Regions from separate parts of the Bradyrhizobium sp. USDA 4501 genome, predicted to be linked through region 1. Evidence: predicted binding sites of a transcription regulator. Region 1 holds the regulator's gene; each other region holds the start of a gene.
What was found. Region 1 encodes PhoB, which activates phosphate uptake and scavenging genes when phosphate is short. Its sites were predicted from a motif close to TGTCATNNANCTGTCAT; they were not measured.
Positions count from the first base shown of each region.

Region 2: a site for PhoB is predicted at 1,597-1,613, ahead of phnF (phosphonate metabolism transcriptional regulator PhnF). Genes of this name have one in related genera too.
Region 3: a site for PhoB is predicted at 2,600-2,616, ahead of ACVWZM_RS18920 (alkaline phosphatase). Genes of this name have one in related genera too.
Region 4: a site for PhoB is predicted at 1,802-1,818, ahead of ACVWZM_RS26515 (esterase-like activity of phytase family protein). Genes of this name have one in related genera too.

Region 1 covers NZ_JBSSEX010000001.1:5,304,793-5,308,829, forward strand. The annotation lists gene pstA (phosphate ABC transporter permease PstA) at 1-592, shown strand, start outside; gene pstB (phosphate ABC transporter ATP-binding protein PstB) at 589-1,407, shown strand; gene phoU (phosphate signaling complex protein PhoU) at 1,514-2,230, shown strand; gene phoB (phosphate regulon transcriptional regulator PhoB) at 2,376-3,086, shown strand; gene ACVWZM_RS24175 (GcrA family cell cycle regulator) at 3,382-3,894, opposite strand.
Region 2 covers NZ_JBSSEX010000001.1:1,532,754-1,536,790, forward strand. The annotation lists gene ACVWZM_RS07155 (carbon-phosphorus lyase complex subunit PhnI) at 1-435, opposite strand, end outside; gene phnH (phosphonate C-P lyase system protein PhnH) at 439-1,047, opposite strand; gene phnG (phosphonate C-P lyase system protein PhnG) at 1,052-1,513, opposite strand; gene phnF (phosphonate metabolism transcriptional regulator PhnF) at 1,642-2,367, shown strand; partial or broken gene ACVWZM_RS07175 (patatin-like phospholipase family protein) at 2,468-2,656, opposite strand; gene ACVWZM_RS07180 (DUF1269 domain-containing protein) at 3,222-3,722, opposite strand.
Region 3 covers NZ_JBSSEX010000001.1:4,107,124-4,111,160, forward strand. The annotation lists gene argG (argininosuccinate synthase) at 6-1,343, shown strand; gene ACVWZM_RS18905 (hypothetical protein) at 1,513-1,842, opposite strand; partial or broken gene ACVWZM_RS18910 (TetR family transcriptional regulator) at 1,979-2,101, opposite strand; gene ACVWZM_RS18915 (hypothetical protein) at 2,198-2,563, shown strand; gene ACVWZM_RS18920 (alkaline phosphatase) at 2,674-4,037, shown strand, end outside.
Region 4 covers NZ_JBSSEX010000001.1:5,782,105-5,786,141, forward strand. The annotation lists gene ACVWZM_RS26515 (esterase-like activity of phytase family protein) at 402-1,754, opposite strand; gene ACVWZM_RS26520 (heme ABC transporter ATP-binding protein) at 1,863-2,666, opposite strand; gene ACVWZM_RS26525 (FecCD family ABC transporter permease) at 2,663-3,763, opposite strand; gene ACVWZM_RS26530 (heme/hemin ABC transporter substrate-binding protein) at 3,760-4,037, opposite strand, start outside.

The sequences.
Region 1 (4,037 bases):
TGGCCTGTTCGCCGGCACCTACCTCGCCGAATACGGCAAGCACGACAAGCTGACCTCGGTGATCCGCTTCATCAACGACATCCTGCTCAGCGCGCCGTCGATCATCATCGGCCTGTTCATCTATGGTGCGGTGGTGGTGCCGATGCGCGGCTTCTCGGCGATCGCAGGCAGCCTTGCGCTCGCGGTGATCGTGATCCCGGTCGTGCTGCGCACCACCGAGGACATGCTGCTCTTGGTGCCCAATCCGCTGCGCGAGGCCGCCTCCGCGCTCGGCCTGCCGCGTTCGCTGGTGATCAAGCGGATCGCTTATCGTGCCGCGCGATCGGGTCTGATCACCGGTGTGCTGCTGGCGACCGCCCGCGTCGCCGGCGAGACCGCGCCGCTGCTGTTCACCGCGCTGTCGAACCAGTTCTTCAGCCTGGATCTGACCAAGACGATGGCCAACCTGCCAGTGACCATCAACAACTTCGTGCAGAGCCCCTACGCCTACTGGAAAGAGCTGGCGTGGAGCGGCGCGCTGCTCATCACATTCACCGTGCTCGCGTTGAATATCGGCGCGCGTATCCTTGGTGCCGAAAGGGCCGCAAAATGACCGAGCTTTCCGTCTCCACGACTGCCGCAGGCCACATTCCCCAGGTTCCGCTGCCGGAAGCGCCTCCGAAAGTCACGGTGCGCAACCTCAACTTCTATTACGGCGAGCACCACGCGCTGAAGAACATCAACCTGACGCTCGGCACCAACCGCGTCACGGCGTTCATCGGCCCGTCTGGCTGCGGCAAGTCGACCCTGCTGCGCATCTTCAACCGGATGTACGACCTGTATCCGGGCCAGCGCGCGGTCGGCCAGCTGATGCTGGACCAGACCAACATTCTCGACCCCAAGCTCGACCTCAACTTGCTGCGCGCGCGGGTCGGCATGGTGTTCCAGAAGCCGACGCCGTTCCCGATGACGATCTACGAGAACATCGCCTTCGGCATCCGCCTCTATGAGAAGATCTCGAAGTCCGAGATGGACGACCGGGTCGAGAAGGCGCTGCGCGGCGGCGCGCTGTGGAACGAGGTCAAGGACAAGCTGAACGCCTCCGGCCTGTCGCTCTCCGGCGGCCAGCAGCAGCGCCTGTGCATCGCGCGCACCGTGGCGGTGCGCCCCGAGGTGATCCTGTTCGACGAGCCGTGCTCGGCGCTCGACCCGATCTCGACCGCCAAGGTCGAGGAGCTGATCCAGGAACTCTCCGAGGACTACACGATCGCGATCGTCACCCACAACATGCAGCAGGCGGCGCGCGTCTCCGACAAGACCGCCTTCATGTATCTCGGCGAGCTGATCGAGTTCGACGACACCAACAAGATCTTCACCTCACCGAGCGATCGGCGCACCCAGGACTACATCACCGGCCGGTTCGGTTGACCGGCGCATGATCCGGAAAAGTGGAAACCGGTTTTCCGATCAGGTCATGCTAAAATTCAGGACACGAAACCATGATCCCCGGGATCATGGTTGAGGGAGACAAGCGATGGCTTCTGAACATACCGCCAAGGCATTCGACAGCGACCTGCAGGAGTTGACCCGCCTGGTCGCCGAGATGGGCGGCCTGGTCGAACGGATGATCACCGAGTCGGTCGACGCGCTGATCCGTCGCGACGTCGCGCTCGGCAAGCGCGTGGTCGCCGCCGACATCGAGATCGACAATCTGCAGCGCAACATCGAAGAGCGCGCGGTGCTGACGATCGCGCGCCGCCAGCCGATGGCGATCGACCTGCGTGAGATCGTCAGCGCGATGCGCGTCGCCACCGATCTCGAGCGGATCGGCGACCTCGCCAAGAACATGGGCAAGCGCGTCGCGGCGCTGGAGAGCGATTTCCAGCCGCTGAAGTTGATCCGCGGCCTCGAGCACATGACCGACCTCGTGCTGTCGCAGGTCAAGTCGGTGCTCGACGCCTATGCCGCCCACGACCTGCCGGCGGCGATGAACGTCTGGAAGGGCGACGAGGAGGTCGATGCGATCTGCACCTCGCTGTTCCGCGAACTGCTCACCTACATGATGGAAGATCCGCGCAACATCTCGTTCTGCATCCATCTGATGTTCTGCGCCAAGAACATCGAGCGGATCGGCGATCACGCCACCAATATCGCCGAGACCGTGTTCTACATGATCGAGGGCCAGCAGATCACCGACAAGCGCCCGAAGGGCGACATGACCACTTTTGCCACCACGGTGCCGGGCAACTGAGGCATGATCGGCAAGCACGGAACCGGCAAGAGCGAAACTGGACGATCCTCGCGACAAATCGTTTCCGCGGGGACTATGCTCAAGGAAGTAAGCGTTTCGGTTTGCGTCTGGGCAACGGATCACCACAGAGAAAGAACTTAAACCGATGAGCGCACGCATTCTGGTAGTCGAAGACGAGGAAGCGCTGACGACGCTGTTGCGCTACAATCTCGATGCGGAAGGCTACGATGTCGAGACGGTGGGGCGCGGCGACGATGCGGATACAAGGCTGAAGGAGCGCGTTCCCGACCTCGTGGTGCTGGACTGGATGCTGCCGGGCCTGTCCGGCATCGAACTGTGCCGCCGCCTGCGGGCGCGGCCCGAGACCAAGCAGCTTCCGATCATCATGCTGACCGCGCGCGGCGAGGAAAGCGAGCGCGTGCGCGGGCTTGCCACCGGCGCCGACGATTACATCGTCAAGCCGTTCTCGGTGCCGGAGCTGCTGGCGCGGGTGAAGGGCCTCTTGCGCCGCGCCAGCCCGGAGCGGCTTGCGACCGTGCTGACCTACGGCGACATCGAGCTCGACCGCGAGAAGCGCCGCGTGGCGCGCTCGGGCCGTCCGATCGATCTCGGGCCGACCGAGTATCGCCTGCTCGAATTCTTCCTCGAGCATCCCGGCCGCGTGTTCAGCCGCGAGCAATTGCTCGACAGCGTCTGGGGCCGCGACATCTACATCGATGAGCGCACCGTCGACGTGCATATCGGCCGCCTGCGCAAGCTGCTCAATCCGGGCCGCGAGCAGGATCCGATCCGCACCGTGCGCGGCGCCGGCTACGCGCTCGACGACCGCTTTGCCAAGGCCGAGCCGCAGCCGTAACGGCCATGCGGCATTCATAAACCGCAACACGGCGTCGTCCCGGCGCAAGCCGGGACCCATACGCCGCGGCCAGCGCAATCGGCACGCGGCCAGACGGCTTTCTAACAACACCCATTCGTGGTTATGGGTCCCGGCCTGCGCCGGGACGAGGCCGGTGATGTAGCGGTAGTCCGGATGGAGCCGACGGGTCGCGCGAACGAGCGCCCCGTTGGCTCCATCCGGGCTGCGTCACACAAAAAAATCCCCGCTTTCGCGGGGATTTGTCTTTGAGGTCTTCCGTCGTTTTCCCGAGTGCTCACTTGATCTGCGGTTTCGCCGACGGCCGGCGGCGATCGGCGGCGGGCTGGTAGGCGACGCGCGAGTGATGCGCGCAATAGGGCAGGCCGCCGAGCGCTTTGCCGCCGCAGAAGAAGAATTCCGGGCTCGAGGGATCGCCGACCGGCCAGTGACAGGTGGCCTCGTTGAGCTCGAGCAGCGACAGCCGCTGGCTCATCGGCACCACATTGTCGTAGGAGATCGGATCGGGCTCCATCTCGGCCTCGAAGGCGTGCGCCAGCGCGGTGTTGCCGCGCGAGACCGGGCGCGCCACCCGCATCATGTGCTGGGCGGGGCGGGCCTTGCGCTGCCGCGGCGCGGCCGTGGAGGGTGCCTTGGCGCGGCCGGAGAGGCCGAGCCGATGCACTTTGCCGATCACGGCGTTTCGCGTCACATTGCCAAGTTCCGCCGCGATCTGGCTGGCCGACAGGCCGGACTCCCAGAGTTTCTTCAGCTGCTCGACGCGATCGTCGGACCAGGTCAATACAGTCATCGCATTCTTCCCTTCGCGTAGCGCCGGCCAATCATTGGAGCGGCGCTGCGAGCCAATCTGGACAAATATCCCTGCGGCCAGAATCCCTTAGCCCTCGCCGGGCACGGTGTTGCGCCCGAACGTTTACGCGAGACACAAAGGCT
Region 2 (4,037 bases), 3.8 Mb from region 1:
CGCGGTCGCCGGCTGCTCCGGCACAAAGCCTTCCGCGAGCTGCGGATCGAGCAGGCGATGGGTGTAGTCGAAGGTCGGCCCCAGGATCTGGCCGCCCGGAACGTCCTTGAAGGTCGAGGAGATCCGCCGCCGCACCTGCATCTCGCCGGTGTTGACCGGCTCGGTGGCGCCGAAGCGCGGCAGCGTGGCGCGGAAGGCGCGGACCAGGAAGATCGCCTCGATCATGTCGCCGCGCGCCTGCTTGATCGCGAGCGCCGCGAGCTCGCGGTCGTAGAGCGAACCTTCGGTCATCACGCGATCGACGCCGAGCGCGAGTTGCTCGGAAATCTGTGCCAGCGTCACCTCGGGCACCTCGCGGTCGCCGCGCCGCTCATGCGCGAGCAGACGATGGGCGTTCTCGATGGCGCGCTCGCCTCCCTTGACGGCTACATACATCGCTCACACTCCGCTTGCGATCAGCCGCGTGGTGCGCGGGATCGCCACAATGGCATCGTCATGGACCAGCACGACATCGATGCCGCGCGGGAACAGGGCTTCGTTGATCGCAAGCCGCTGGAACAGGTCGCGCGGCTTGATCATCGCCTGCAGCACGGCGCTGCCGTCGATGCCGGGCCCTTTCAGCTCGAAGGCCGGCCCCTGCGACAGGCTGTCGACCTGCAGGATCAGCGTGGTCGACCGGTCAGGATATTCGCTGCTGCCGAATGCAAAGCGATCGAGCGCCGGCAGGCTCGCGGCATCGCCGATCAAAGCGAAGCTCGCGATCGAGGAATCGGCCACCACCGGCGCGCTGGCGTGAAACTTCAGCCAGCGGGCGACGTCCGGCGTCGCCGACATCGCAGCGTCAAGCCAGATCGGCGTGTCGTGATCGAACAGCGTCAGCGCGATCGCGGCCGAGCCGCGCATCATGCCGGCGGGCGTTCCGACGCTCGCGGCGACGCGCTGCACGCTGCCCGGGCGCGCCATCGCATCCATCACGGAACGGAAAGTCGACTGCGCCGACAGCACCTTGTCGGCAAAGCCCGCGGGCATTTCGGCAATCGTCGTCATTGCATCATCCCTCACCGCGCACCATCGTGTAGAAATCGACCCGCGTCGCCGCGGTTTCCGCTGCCTTGCGGCCGCGTTCGGCGTTCATGGCGACGCGCAGCGGCGCGATCACCTTGGCCTCCACCTCGCCGGACAACTCCGCCGACTGCACCATGGCGTCGCACAGCGCGATCATCTGCGCCTTCCGCGCGTCGCGGCCGAGCGTGTAGCCGAAGCCGACCTCGCCGGTCGCAAGCCGCACCGCCGCGCGCGACACCGTCGCCTCGCCGAGATTGAATGGCGCACCGTCGCCGCCGATCCGCCCGCGCAGCATCACAAGGCCGTTTTCCGGCTCGCGCAGGTTCTCATGCGCGGGCACCGCGATCGCGGCCAGCCTGCCTGCGATGTCCGTAGCGGCGGCGTGCGCCAGCACCATCATCGCGGCCTTGCGCTGGGCCTGTTTGCTGTTTGGTCCGGTCGAACTCATGGTCGAACTCATGGGCAAACCTTTGGGCAACCTTGCTTGCATCAAGTTGTCTATGATACTAGACAACTTGATAGCGGAGCGCCATGACTGTTTCGTGACAAACCAAAGATTTCTGGTATCACCGCGCCATGAGCATGCAGGAAAGTTCCGGCGTCGCCTTGTGGCGGCAGGTCGCCGACGGCATCGAGCGCGGCATCGCTGACGGTCGCTTCGCCGCCGGCGAAAAGCTGCCCGGCGAGATGGAGATCGCCGAGACGTACCGGGTCAACCGGCACACCGTGCGGCGGGCGCTCGCCGCATTGGCCGAGCGCGGCCTGGTGCGCGCGGAACGCGGCAGCGGCACCTATGTCGAAGCCCAGCGCCTCGCCTATCCCTTGCGCTCACGCACGCGATTTTCCGAGATCGTCGGCGCCGGCGGTCACGAGCCGCGCGGCCAGCTGATCGATGCGAGCAGCGACACCGCCAATCGCGAGATCGCGCGCGAGCTCGGCCTGAAGATCGGTGCGCCGCTGATCCGGATCGAAGCGGTGCGGCTCGCCGACCGGACGCCGATCTGCGTCTCCACCACCTGGCTGTCGGCCGAGCGGTTTCCCGATGCCGGCAGCGTGTTCGCCAACGTCCGCTCGATGACGAAGCTGCTCGGGCATTACGGCGTCAAGGACTACCACCGCGCCTCGACCCGGATCACCGCGGCGATCGTCGATGCGACCGACGCCGCGCGACTCGACCTGCCGCTGGGACGGCCGGTGCTGGTGGTCGACGCAACCGACGTCGACATGCTGGACCAGCCGCTGGTGACCAAGCGCTCGCGCTTCGCCGCCGAGCGCGTGGAGTTTCTGGTCGAGAACGGCTGACAATCCCCTTTGTAATCCGAACTAAACGGTCGAGCCCTGCAAGGCCCGATGTCTTGTTACACACGCCCACCACGGCCAGTATGAACGTTGGTCGTCGTCAGGTGCCCGATATTGCCTCGCTGCGCAACCACGGCTCATCCATGAGCCGATCGAGCACCCCCCAGGTAAAAGCCCGGTACGATCCACTGCCCTCAGCGCGAGATCGACCAGCACGGTATCGCGCACTTGGCCCGCGCGTGTTTGCGGCTCCTTCAAGGACATGGCGGGGCTCCGACTGGCGTGCGGCCACGTCGCGGCCGGCGAACGATAGACAAAGCAGCCATCAGCTCCTGCCGGGAAGCGGTTGCGGGAGTGGTTGCGGACGCTGGATTCCTGGCCGCCCAGGTCTCGGAGGCCGAGTGACCGGGCGGTGGCCTGGCCGGCGCCATCCGTGCCATCCCGCCGGACCACCCCAACCCATGCCGCGCCTTGAACCAAAACCACACCGATACCAACCGCCGCCGCGCCATCCCCTGCTGTACCAACAGTAGCGGTGGCCCCTCCAGGTGAATTGGACAGTTTCCGCGAGACGAAGCTCGTCGGCGGCCTGGCGCAGACCCAGCGGCGCAATAAGGCCGGCCTGCGAACGACCGCTGGTCGCCGTGATCGCCACCGAAGCAATCCCAAGTGCTAGGCCCCATAGAAACAATTTGCGCATGATTTTCTCCCGGCTCCTGGCTGCGCGGAAGGGAAGCGACCGCGGAGCCGAACGCCGCAGCCAACCTCATCGCTGGCGATCCGCCCAAGGACCGATGCTGTTGCGCACTGATCCCCACGCAAGTCCGCAGCGTATTAGGCCGCCACAAGATCGGCGACTAGGCAGCCTTGGCCTGAGTTGCGGCTGCGAGCGCGTCGCGAAGGTGCTGCTCCTTCTTTTCATCGAGCGAGGTCGTCAGGACGATCCCTCCCGCATCCTTGATCGCATTGAGAACCTTGTCTGAGGTCATGGACTTGATCAGCAGGAACAGAACGGCATCTCCCGATTTCACCTTCGACGCGAGATCCTTCATGAACTGGTCTCTGATCCCGAAATCGGTCAGCGCACCGCTCAAAGCGCCTGCGCCGGCTCCGAGCGCCACGCCGAGAAGGGGATTCAGGAATACCATCCCCAAGAGCAGTCCCCAGAAGCTGCCACTGGCGGCGCCGGTCATGGTGGTGTTCACGAGCTGATTGAGCTTTACAGCGTCCCCGGTTTTGACTGCGATCACGGCATCGCTGATCGTGATCAGGTACTCGCTCTGAAGCTTGAGTATTTTTTGCCGAACTTCCTCTGCTTTGACTTCGGATGGGTACACGATCGCAACGAGATCTGACATTGAACACTCCCTGATGGCTCGAAGTGCTGCCCCTATTCCGCGCGTGATGCACGGCCGAAACTTAGCATAGACCCGAAAGTCTCTTGCCGCGCATGCAGGCAGCTTCACAATCCCGAGATGTTTTTAGCGCTCGGTGCAATTGAGTAAGCGACATTGTCGCATGTGTCTCGAACAAGGACTCGCCGCAAGCCTGTGTGCCGCGCCCTTCTGAGTTCGACCCGTGCGACCAAAAAGCCGTCGCGGGATCGGCCGGATGACAAATCCTCATCCCGTGCTGACTTCAGGGCGCCGCTGCTTTAGGTTGATTGGTTCAAT
Region 3 (4,037 bases), 1.2 Mb from region 1:
GTCCCATGAGTACGATTCTGAAAAGCCTGCCCACTGGCGAAAAAGTCGGCATCGCGTTCTCGGGCGGGCTCGACACCTCGGCGGCGCTGCTCTGGATGAAGCTGAAAGGCGCCAAGGTCTTCGCCTATACCGCCAATCTCGGCCAGCCCGACGAGGCCGACTACGACGCGATCCCGCGCAAGGCGGTGGATTTCGGCGCCGAGAAGGCCCGCCTCGTCGATTGCCGCACCCAGCTGGTCCATGAGGGCATCGCCGCGATCCAGTCCGGCGCGTTCCACATCTCGACCGGCGGCATCACCTATTTCAACACCACGCCGCTCGGCCGCGCGGTGACCGGCACGATGCTGGTCGCGGCGATGCAGGAGGACGGCGTCAACATCTGGGGCGACGGCTCGACCTTCAAGGGCAACGACATCGAGCGCTTCTATCGCTACGGCCTGCTGACCAACCCGAGCCTGCGCATCTACAAGCCCTGGCTCGACCAGCAGTTCATCGACGAGCTCGGCGGCCGCGCCGAGATGTCGGCGTTCATGACCGCGCAAGGCTTCGCCTACAAGATGAGCGCGGAGAAGGCCTATTCGACCGACAGCAATCTGCTCGGCGCGACGCATGAGGCCAAGGATCTCGAGAGCCTTGCGAGCGGCATCACCATCGTCAACCCGATCATGGGCGTGCCGTTCTGGCGCGCCGATTGCGACGTCAAGGCCGAGAAGGTCGTGGTGCGCTTCGAGGAGGGGCAGCCGGTCGCGCTGAACGGCAAGACGTTTGCAGATCCGGTCGCGCTGTTCCTCAAGGCCAATGCGATCGGCGGCCGCCACGGCCTCGGCATGAGTGACCAGATCGAGAACCGCATCATCGAAGCGAAGAGCCGCGGCATCTATGAGGCGCCCGGCATGGCACTCTTGCACATCGCCTATGAGCGCCTCGTCACCGGCATCCACAACGAGGATACGATCGAGCAGTACCGCATCAGCGGCATGCGGCTCGGCCGCTTGCTCTATCAGGGCCGCTGGTTCGATTCGCAGGCCTTGATGCTGCGCGAGACCGCGCAGCGCTGGGTGGCGCGTGCCGTCACCGGCGAGGTGACGCTCGAGCTGCGCCGCGGCAACGACTACTCGATATCAAACACCGAGAGCCCGAACCTCACCTACGCGCCGGAGCGGCTCAGCATGGAGAAGGTCGAGGACGCCGCCTTCACGCCGGCCGACCGCATCGGCCAGCTGACGATGCGCAACCTCGACATTGCTGACACCCGCGCCAAGCTCGGCCTGTACAACAAGACTGGCCTCATCTCGAGCGGCGAAGGCTCGCAGATCTTCCAGCTCGAGAACGACAAGGACTGAGGCGGCACCCCTCTCGCCTTGTCGTCCCGGGCAAGCGAAGCGCGACCCGGGACCCATAACCACCGGCCATGGTTATGAAGCACGCTGGTGCTCCAGCGCGCTTTTACGACTCCTCCCTGTGGTTATGGGTCCCGGCCTTCGCCGGGACGACGTGGGGAGAGAGGCCTGCCTACTTCACCCTGAGCGCATCGAGCAGCGAGCGGAACGCGCGCGCGTAATCGGTGCCGGTCTTGCCGATATCCGGCCCCGCGGAGACCGCAACCGCGGCTTCCGTCACCGCGCCGAGCAGCAGCCGCGCCAGCGGCTCGATCGGCTGCTTGGCGATCACGCCGGCATCCATCGCGGCGGCCAGCGCGCGCGGAAACTTGCCGCCGAAATGCTTGGCGTCGATCTCGCGCCAGCGTTCCCAGCCGAGCACGGCGGGGCCGTCGCGCAAGATGATCTGGCCGGTCGGGCCTTTCGAGCACGCCGCGAAATAGCCCTGCGTGCCCGCCGCCATCGCCGCCAGGCGGATCGTTCTCGGCGCGCGAGATGCGGTCGAGATCGGCAACAAGGTCGATCGACACCTGCTCGAACACCGCCTCGAACACCGCCTCCTTGGTCGCGAAGTGATGATAGACCGCGCCCTTGGCAACACGCGCGCCGGCGGCGATGTCGTCCATCGTCGCAGCGGCGAAGCCGCGCTCGCCAAAAATGCGCCGCGCCGCCTTGACGATGGCGGCTCTGGTTTTCTCGCGCCGTTCGGCCTGGGTTGCCATGGCGCATCTCTAGCCCAGTTCCAGACGCAAGCCAATTGACTTACCGACTACTAGTCGATAAATACCGACTGTAAGTCGGTAAATGGAGAATGCCCGATGCCCTCGCTTAGGACGTTGCAAGCCTTCGCTGACACGGTCGAGTCCAACGACCATGTCGGCGCGATCAGGAACTTCTATTCAGTCGATGCCCGCACCCAGGAGAACGACGGCGAGTGGCGGGTCGGCCGCGAGGCGCTGGCGGCGCGCGAGGCGGCGGTGCTGGCCGCGGTCGCCGGCGTCAAGACCACGCGGCTCGGGCCGCTCCTGCTTGACGGCGATCATTCGGCGATCTGCTGGCGCTTCGAATTCACCGGCAAGGACGGCAAGGTCCGCAGCATGGAGGAGGTCGCCTGGCAGACCTGGCGCGGCGAGGAGCTGGTCGAGGAGCGCTTCTTCTACGATCCGCAGCAGATGGCGCGCTGAAATCACGCCGGCCTTGCGGCAATACGCCCCGGCGCGCCTCATTGCGCCGTCATCCGCCGCAACTAGCCTCCGCTCCGATGCGCATGATGCGCGAGAGCGGAGCATCGATCATGATCAAGCAAGTTGCCGGGATGGCCGTCACGCTGGCGTTGTCGGCAGCGCCGGCGTTCGCCCAGACGATCTATCCGATCGATCGCGCCGATATCCTCGTCGGCGCCAAATTCGACTTCAAGGTCGAGCTTCCGGGGGTGGTCGATCAAGCAAAGCTCAAGGTCACGCTGAACGGCGCGGACTATGCCGCGGTGTTCGGCCAGGGCGGCACATTCACCGTGCACGAGGCCGGCCGGGAGCAGTCAGCGCTGGTGCTGCGCGATGTCTCGCTCGTCAAGCCCGGGCAGGTCGCCGTCGAAGTCAGTGACGGCACGCAGAGCCGGAAGATGACCTGGACCGTCTACGACACCGGGGCACGCAAGGCCAGGAACGTGATCCTGTTCATCGGCGACGGGATGTCGCCGTCGCATCGCGTCGCCGCGCGAATCCTCTCCAAGGGAATCGCGGAGGGCAAGAGCCGCGGCAAGCTCGCGATCGACGACATGCCGCATATGGCGCTGGTCGCGACCGCCGGCTCGGACTCGATCATCACCGATTCGGCGAATGCCGCGAGCGCCTACGCCACCGGCCACAAGGCCGCGGTCAATGCGCTCGGCGTCTACGCCGATCGCACGCCCGATCCGCTCGACGATCCCAGGGTCGAGACCATCGCGAGCCTCGCCAAGCGCCGGGCGGGCCTCGAGGTCGGCATCGTCACCAACACCGAGGTCGAGGACGCGACGCCGGCGGCGATGGTTGCGCATACCCGCCGCCGCGCCGCCTATGACGCGATCGTCGCGCAATATTTTGACGCGAAGCCCGACGTGCTGATGGGCGGCGGCTCCGCGAACTTCCTGCCGCAATCCGCGTCCGGATCGAAACGCAAGGACGATGTCGACTATCTCGCGCGCTTCCGCGACGCCGGCTATCCGGTCGCGACGACCGCAGGCGAACTCGCCACGCTCGCGGCCAAACCGGACACCCGCCAACTGCTCGGCCTGTTCGCCGCCGGCAACATGGACGGCGCGCTTGACCGCAAATTCCTCAAGGGAGGCGGCGTCAGGAAATTCCCCGAACAGCCGGACCTGACCGAGCAGGTCCAGGCCGCGCAGGTCCAGGCCGCGCTCACGGTGCTGTCGAAGCACGAGGCCGGCTTCTTCCTAATGATCGAGTCCGGCCTGATCGACAAATACGCCCATCTGCTCGACATGGAGCGCGCGGTCTACGACACCATCATGCTCGACAACGCGGTGCGGCTCGCAAAGGACTGGGCGAAAGCGCGCAACGACGACACGCTGATCCTGGTCGTGGCCGACCACAACCATCCGAACAGCCTGGTCGGCACCATCAATGACGACATGGCGGCGACACCCAACGTGCCGCT
Region 4 (4,037 bases), 480 kb from region 1:
TACCGGACGAAGAAGGAGTGACGATCACGGAAGCCGCGCGCTGAGCTGTATCACCGTCACCCTGAGGAGGCCGCAAAGCGGCCGTCTCGAAGGGCGGCGGCCCGGCTGTCTCCGCGCGGCTGCATCGGTGGCCGTGCATCCTTCGAGGCTCGCCCAGCGGCGCAATTGCGCCGCAAGGCTCGCACCTCCAGCGACAAAGGCGTAGCCTTTGCGCGGGGATGACGGAATGGCCGTCGTGCCGGGATGAGCATCACGCTATCCGCATATTCGCTGTCATGCCCCGCCTTGAGCGGGGCATCCAGTACGCCGCGGCCCATCCACTAAGTTCGGACGTCTCTGCAATACCGGGTCGCCCGGCCGAGCCGGGCAACGACACGCGTGTGATCGGCGAAAGCAGCCCTTCACTTCGCCTTCAGGAACTCGCCGACCTCGAGCAGCACGAACTCGTCGTCATCGGCCTTGTTCGGGTCGCGGCTGGAGGAGAACGGCAGGTTGTTGTCGTTGCCGACGATGATGTGGGTCTCGTCGACCCGGTCGACATTCTCGATGGTGAAGAACGGGAAGGTGTAGACGCCGTCGTTGAGCGGCTTGCGCGCCTTCTTGTTCGGATCGCGGATCTTCATCAGGTCGATATAGGCGATCTTGCGCACCGGCTTGCCGACATTGGCATCGGACAGCTCGATCTTGTAGACGCGCTTGAACTTGGCGAGGTCAGGAAAACAGTTCTCGCCGCGCTGGCCTTGCGGGCAGGCCTTGTCGGCGGTGCCTTCGCCATTGTCGCGCTCGATCACGAGGCCCTGGGCCGGATCGATCATGTTGAAGTCGCCGATCGCATTGCCGTTCTGCTCGAACGCATATTGCCAGTAGCGTCCAGTGAACTTCTCCGCCGCGACGTCGAATTCCAGGATGCGTGAGGCCTCCTTGCCGTCGACCTTCTCCCAATCCTTCTTGTCGGCATCCCACAGCGGCCCCTCGAGCAGGCCGTAAAGGAACTTGCCGTCCTTGGAGGAAGCAAAACCTTCATAGCCCTTGGAGCGGCGCAGGTTGACGTTGGTGTAGCTGGCGCCGGGCGCGCCTGGCGACTGCACCGCCCAGTGATCCGGCGAGCGCACCGGCTTGCCGTCGGCGACGGTCTCGAACACGGCGAGGATCTTGCCGGTCTTGTCGGCCTTGAGGATGTAGGGCCCGAATTCATCGCCGATCCAGAAAATGTCGTTGATGATCTGGAAGCCTTCGGTGTCGAAATCGGCACCGGTCAAATAGCGCTTGGCGGTGTCCTCGTGGACGATGCGGAACGGCACCTTCCTGTCGGGATCGTGCAGGAACACCGTCTCCTGACGCTCGATCTTGCCGCTCGCCCAGTCGATCTTGTGCCGGTTCAGGTACAGCATCGAGTCCGCCGAGTTGTAGCGCGAGCCCATGCCGTTGTCGGTGATCACCCAGAACGAGCCGTCGGGCATCACCTTGATGCCGGAATGGCCCTGCAGCGGCTGGCCCTTGAACGGCAGCGACACGCCGGTCGGCCGCTCGTACGATTTGCCCATCACGGTGCCGATGGCGTCGACGCGCTTGCCGGTGGTGTATTTGCCCGAGGTCTTCAGATCATCAGGGGCGTCGGCGGGCGCGTCGATGAAGCTCTCCGCCGGCATCACGGCGTGTCCCGCCAGCGTCGCCGGGAATTCGCCCTCACCCTGCGCGAATGCCGATGTGGCGAGCAGGATCGAGGCGACGGAGCAGAGCAGGGACAGGCGCATGGTTGATCTCCCAAAGGATAAACGATGCGGTGTTCTCCGAGCCGCCTGTTACAGCCGGCTGACAGTTTTGTGAACCGCGGATGTTGCGGCGGGATAAGGCTTGCGGCGTTACGTCGCCTTGCCCGCCGGCTGCATCGTCTGCGGCAGCAGGAACGGCACGCCGTTTCCGGTATAGGCGATCGCAGCGTCGATCTCGAAGATCTCGCGCAGCGTCTCGGCCTTCATCGCCGCCGTACGGTCGCCGTCGACGGCAAGCCGGCCGCGGTGCAGCAGCAGGATGCGGTCGGCGAACCGCATCGCGAGGTTGAGGTCGTGCAGGATCGCGATCACCGCGGTGCCGCGGGCGGCGCGCCGCCGGGCCGTTTCGACCAGGTCGATCTGGTGGCGCAGATCGAGGCTCGAGGTCGGCTCGTCCAGCAGCAACAGTCCCGGTCCATGCAGCGCTTCGCCGCAGGCGAGCTGCACCAGCACGCGGGCGAAATGCGCCCGCTGCTGCTCGCCGCCGGACAGTGTCGGCAATTGCCTGAAACGGAAACGCGCGAGCCCGACCTCGTCGAGCGCCGCCTCGACCAGCGCGCGCGCCACGGCACGCGGGCTTTCGCCGGCGCCCATGCTGACGATTTCCTCGACGGTGAACGGGAAGGTGACGTTGACATGCTGCGACAGCATCGCGCGGTGCTGCGCCAGCGCGCGCGGTCGGTAAGTTTGCAGGTCGCGCTGCCTCAGCCTGATCGCCCCGCGGGACGGACGCAGGTCGCCCGACAGCATCCGCAGTAGGGTCGATTTGCCGGCGCCGTTGGGACCGACGATCGCGACCATCTCGCCGGCGCCGATCTGCAGCGACACCGCATCGACCAGATCAGTGCCGCCGACCGTCATCGATACCGACTGTGCTTCGAGCAGGGCCGTCATAGCGACACCAGCCCGCGCTGCCGCAGCAGCATGGCGAGGAAGAACGGCGCGCCGATCGCTGCCGTCAGGATACCGATCGGCATTTCCGCGGGTGCCACGATGGTGCGCGCCACGGTGTCGGCGCCGACCAGGAGGATGGCGCCGAGCAGCGCGGAGGCCGGCAGCAGCAGCCGATGCGCGGGCCCGATCACCAGCCGCAACAGATGCGGCACCACGATGCCGACGAAACCGACCACGCCGCAGACCGAGACCGCGACCCCGGTCATCGCCGACACCAGCACGATCGAGATCCGCTTCAGCCGTTCGACGTCGACGCCGCTGTGGAACGCCTCCGCCTCGCCGAGCACCAGCACGTCGAGCCCGCGCGCGATCGAGAGGCAGGCGGCCAGCGCGACCGCCAGCACCGGCGCCAGCGCCGTGAGCTTGCTCCAGGTCGCACCGCTGAGCGAGCCGAGCAGCCAGAAGGTGATGTCGCGAAGCTGGCGATCGTCGGCGACGAACACCAGAAGGCCGATGCCGGCATTGGCGATCGCGGCGATCGCAAGCCCGGCCAGCAGGAAGATCGCGATCGATGTCCGGCCGCCGCGGTTGGCGATGCCGTAAAGCACGACGGTCGTGATCAGCGAGCCGGCAAAGGCCGCGATCGGCAGCAGCTGGTGTTGCAGGAAGCGCAGACTTTCGCCGAGATGGCTGTCGGTGAACACGATCGCGGCCGCCGCGGCAAACGCGCCGCCGGAGGAGACGCCGACCAGCGCGGGGTCGGCGAGGGGATTGCGGAACAGGCCCTGCATGATCGAGCCTGATACGGCAAGGAGGCCGCCGACCATCGCCGCCGCCGCGATCCGCGGGATGCGGATCGACCACACCACGAGTTGGTCGCGTGCGAGCAGCGGGTTGGCGACACGATCAGCCCAAAGCCCAAGCGCCGCCGGAAGCCGAGCCATTGGAATGCCGGCAGCCCCGACCGTCAGGGCGACGAGGGCGGTGCCTGCGAGCGCCGCAAGCAGGCAGAGCAGGGTGAGTGTCGCGGCCGGCCGCAGCGACATGCCGGCGCGCCGTCGTTTCGCACGCCGGCGGCGTTCGGCCAGCACGCTCATTGCCGGCAATTCGCGGTCAGCGCTGCCGGCTTGAAGTAGTCGGCCTCCGGCGCCAGCGCCGGATAAAGCTTGACCGAGAGGTCGCGTGCCGCGGCCGCGGTGCGCGGTCCGAAGCCGAGCAGATAAAGGCCTTCCATCGAGATGAAGGCCTTGTTGGCCGCGACCGGCGTCAGCGCGAAGGCCGGATGCGCGAACACGGCATCCGACGTCAGCGAATCCTTGCCGCGATCGATCGACAGCACGACATCCGGTTTCGCCGCCACGATGGCCTCGT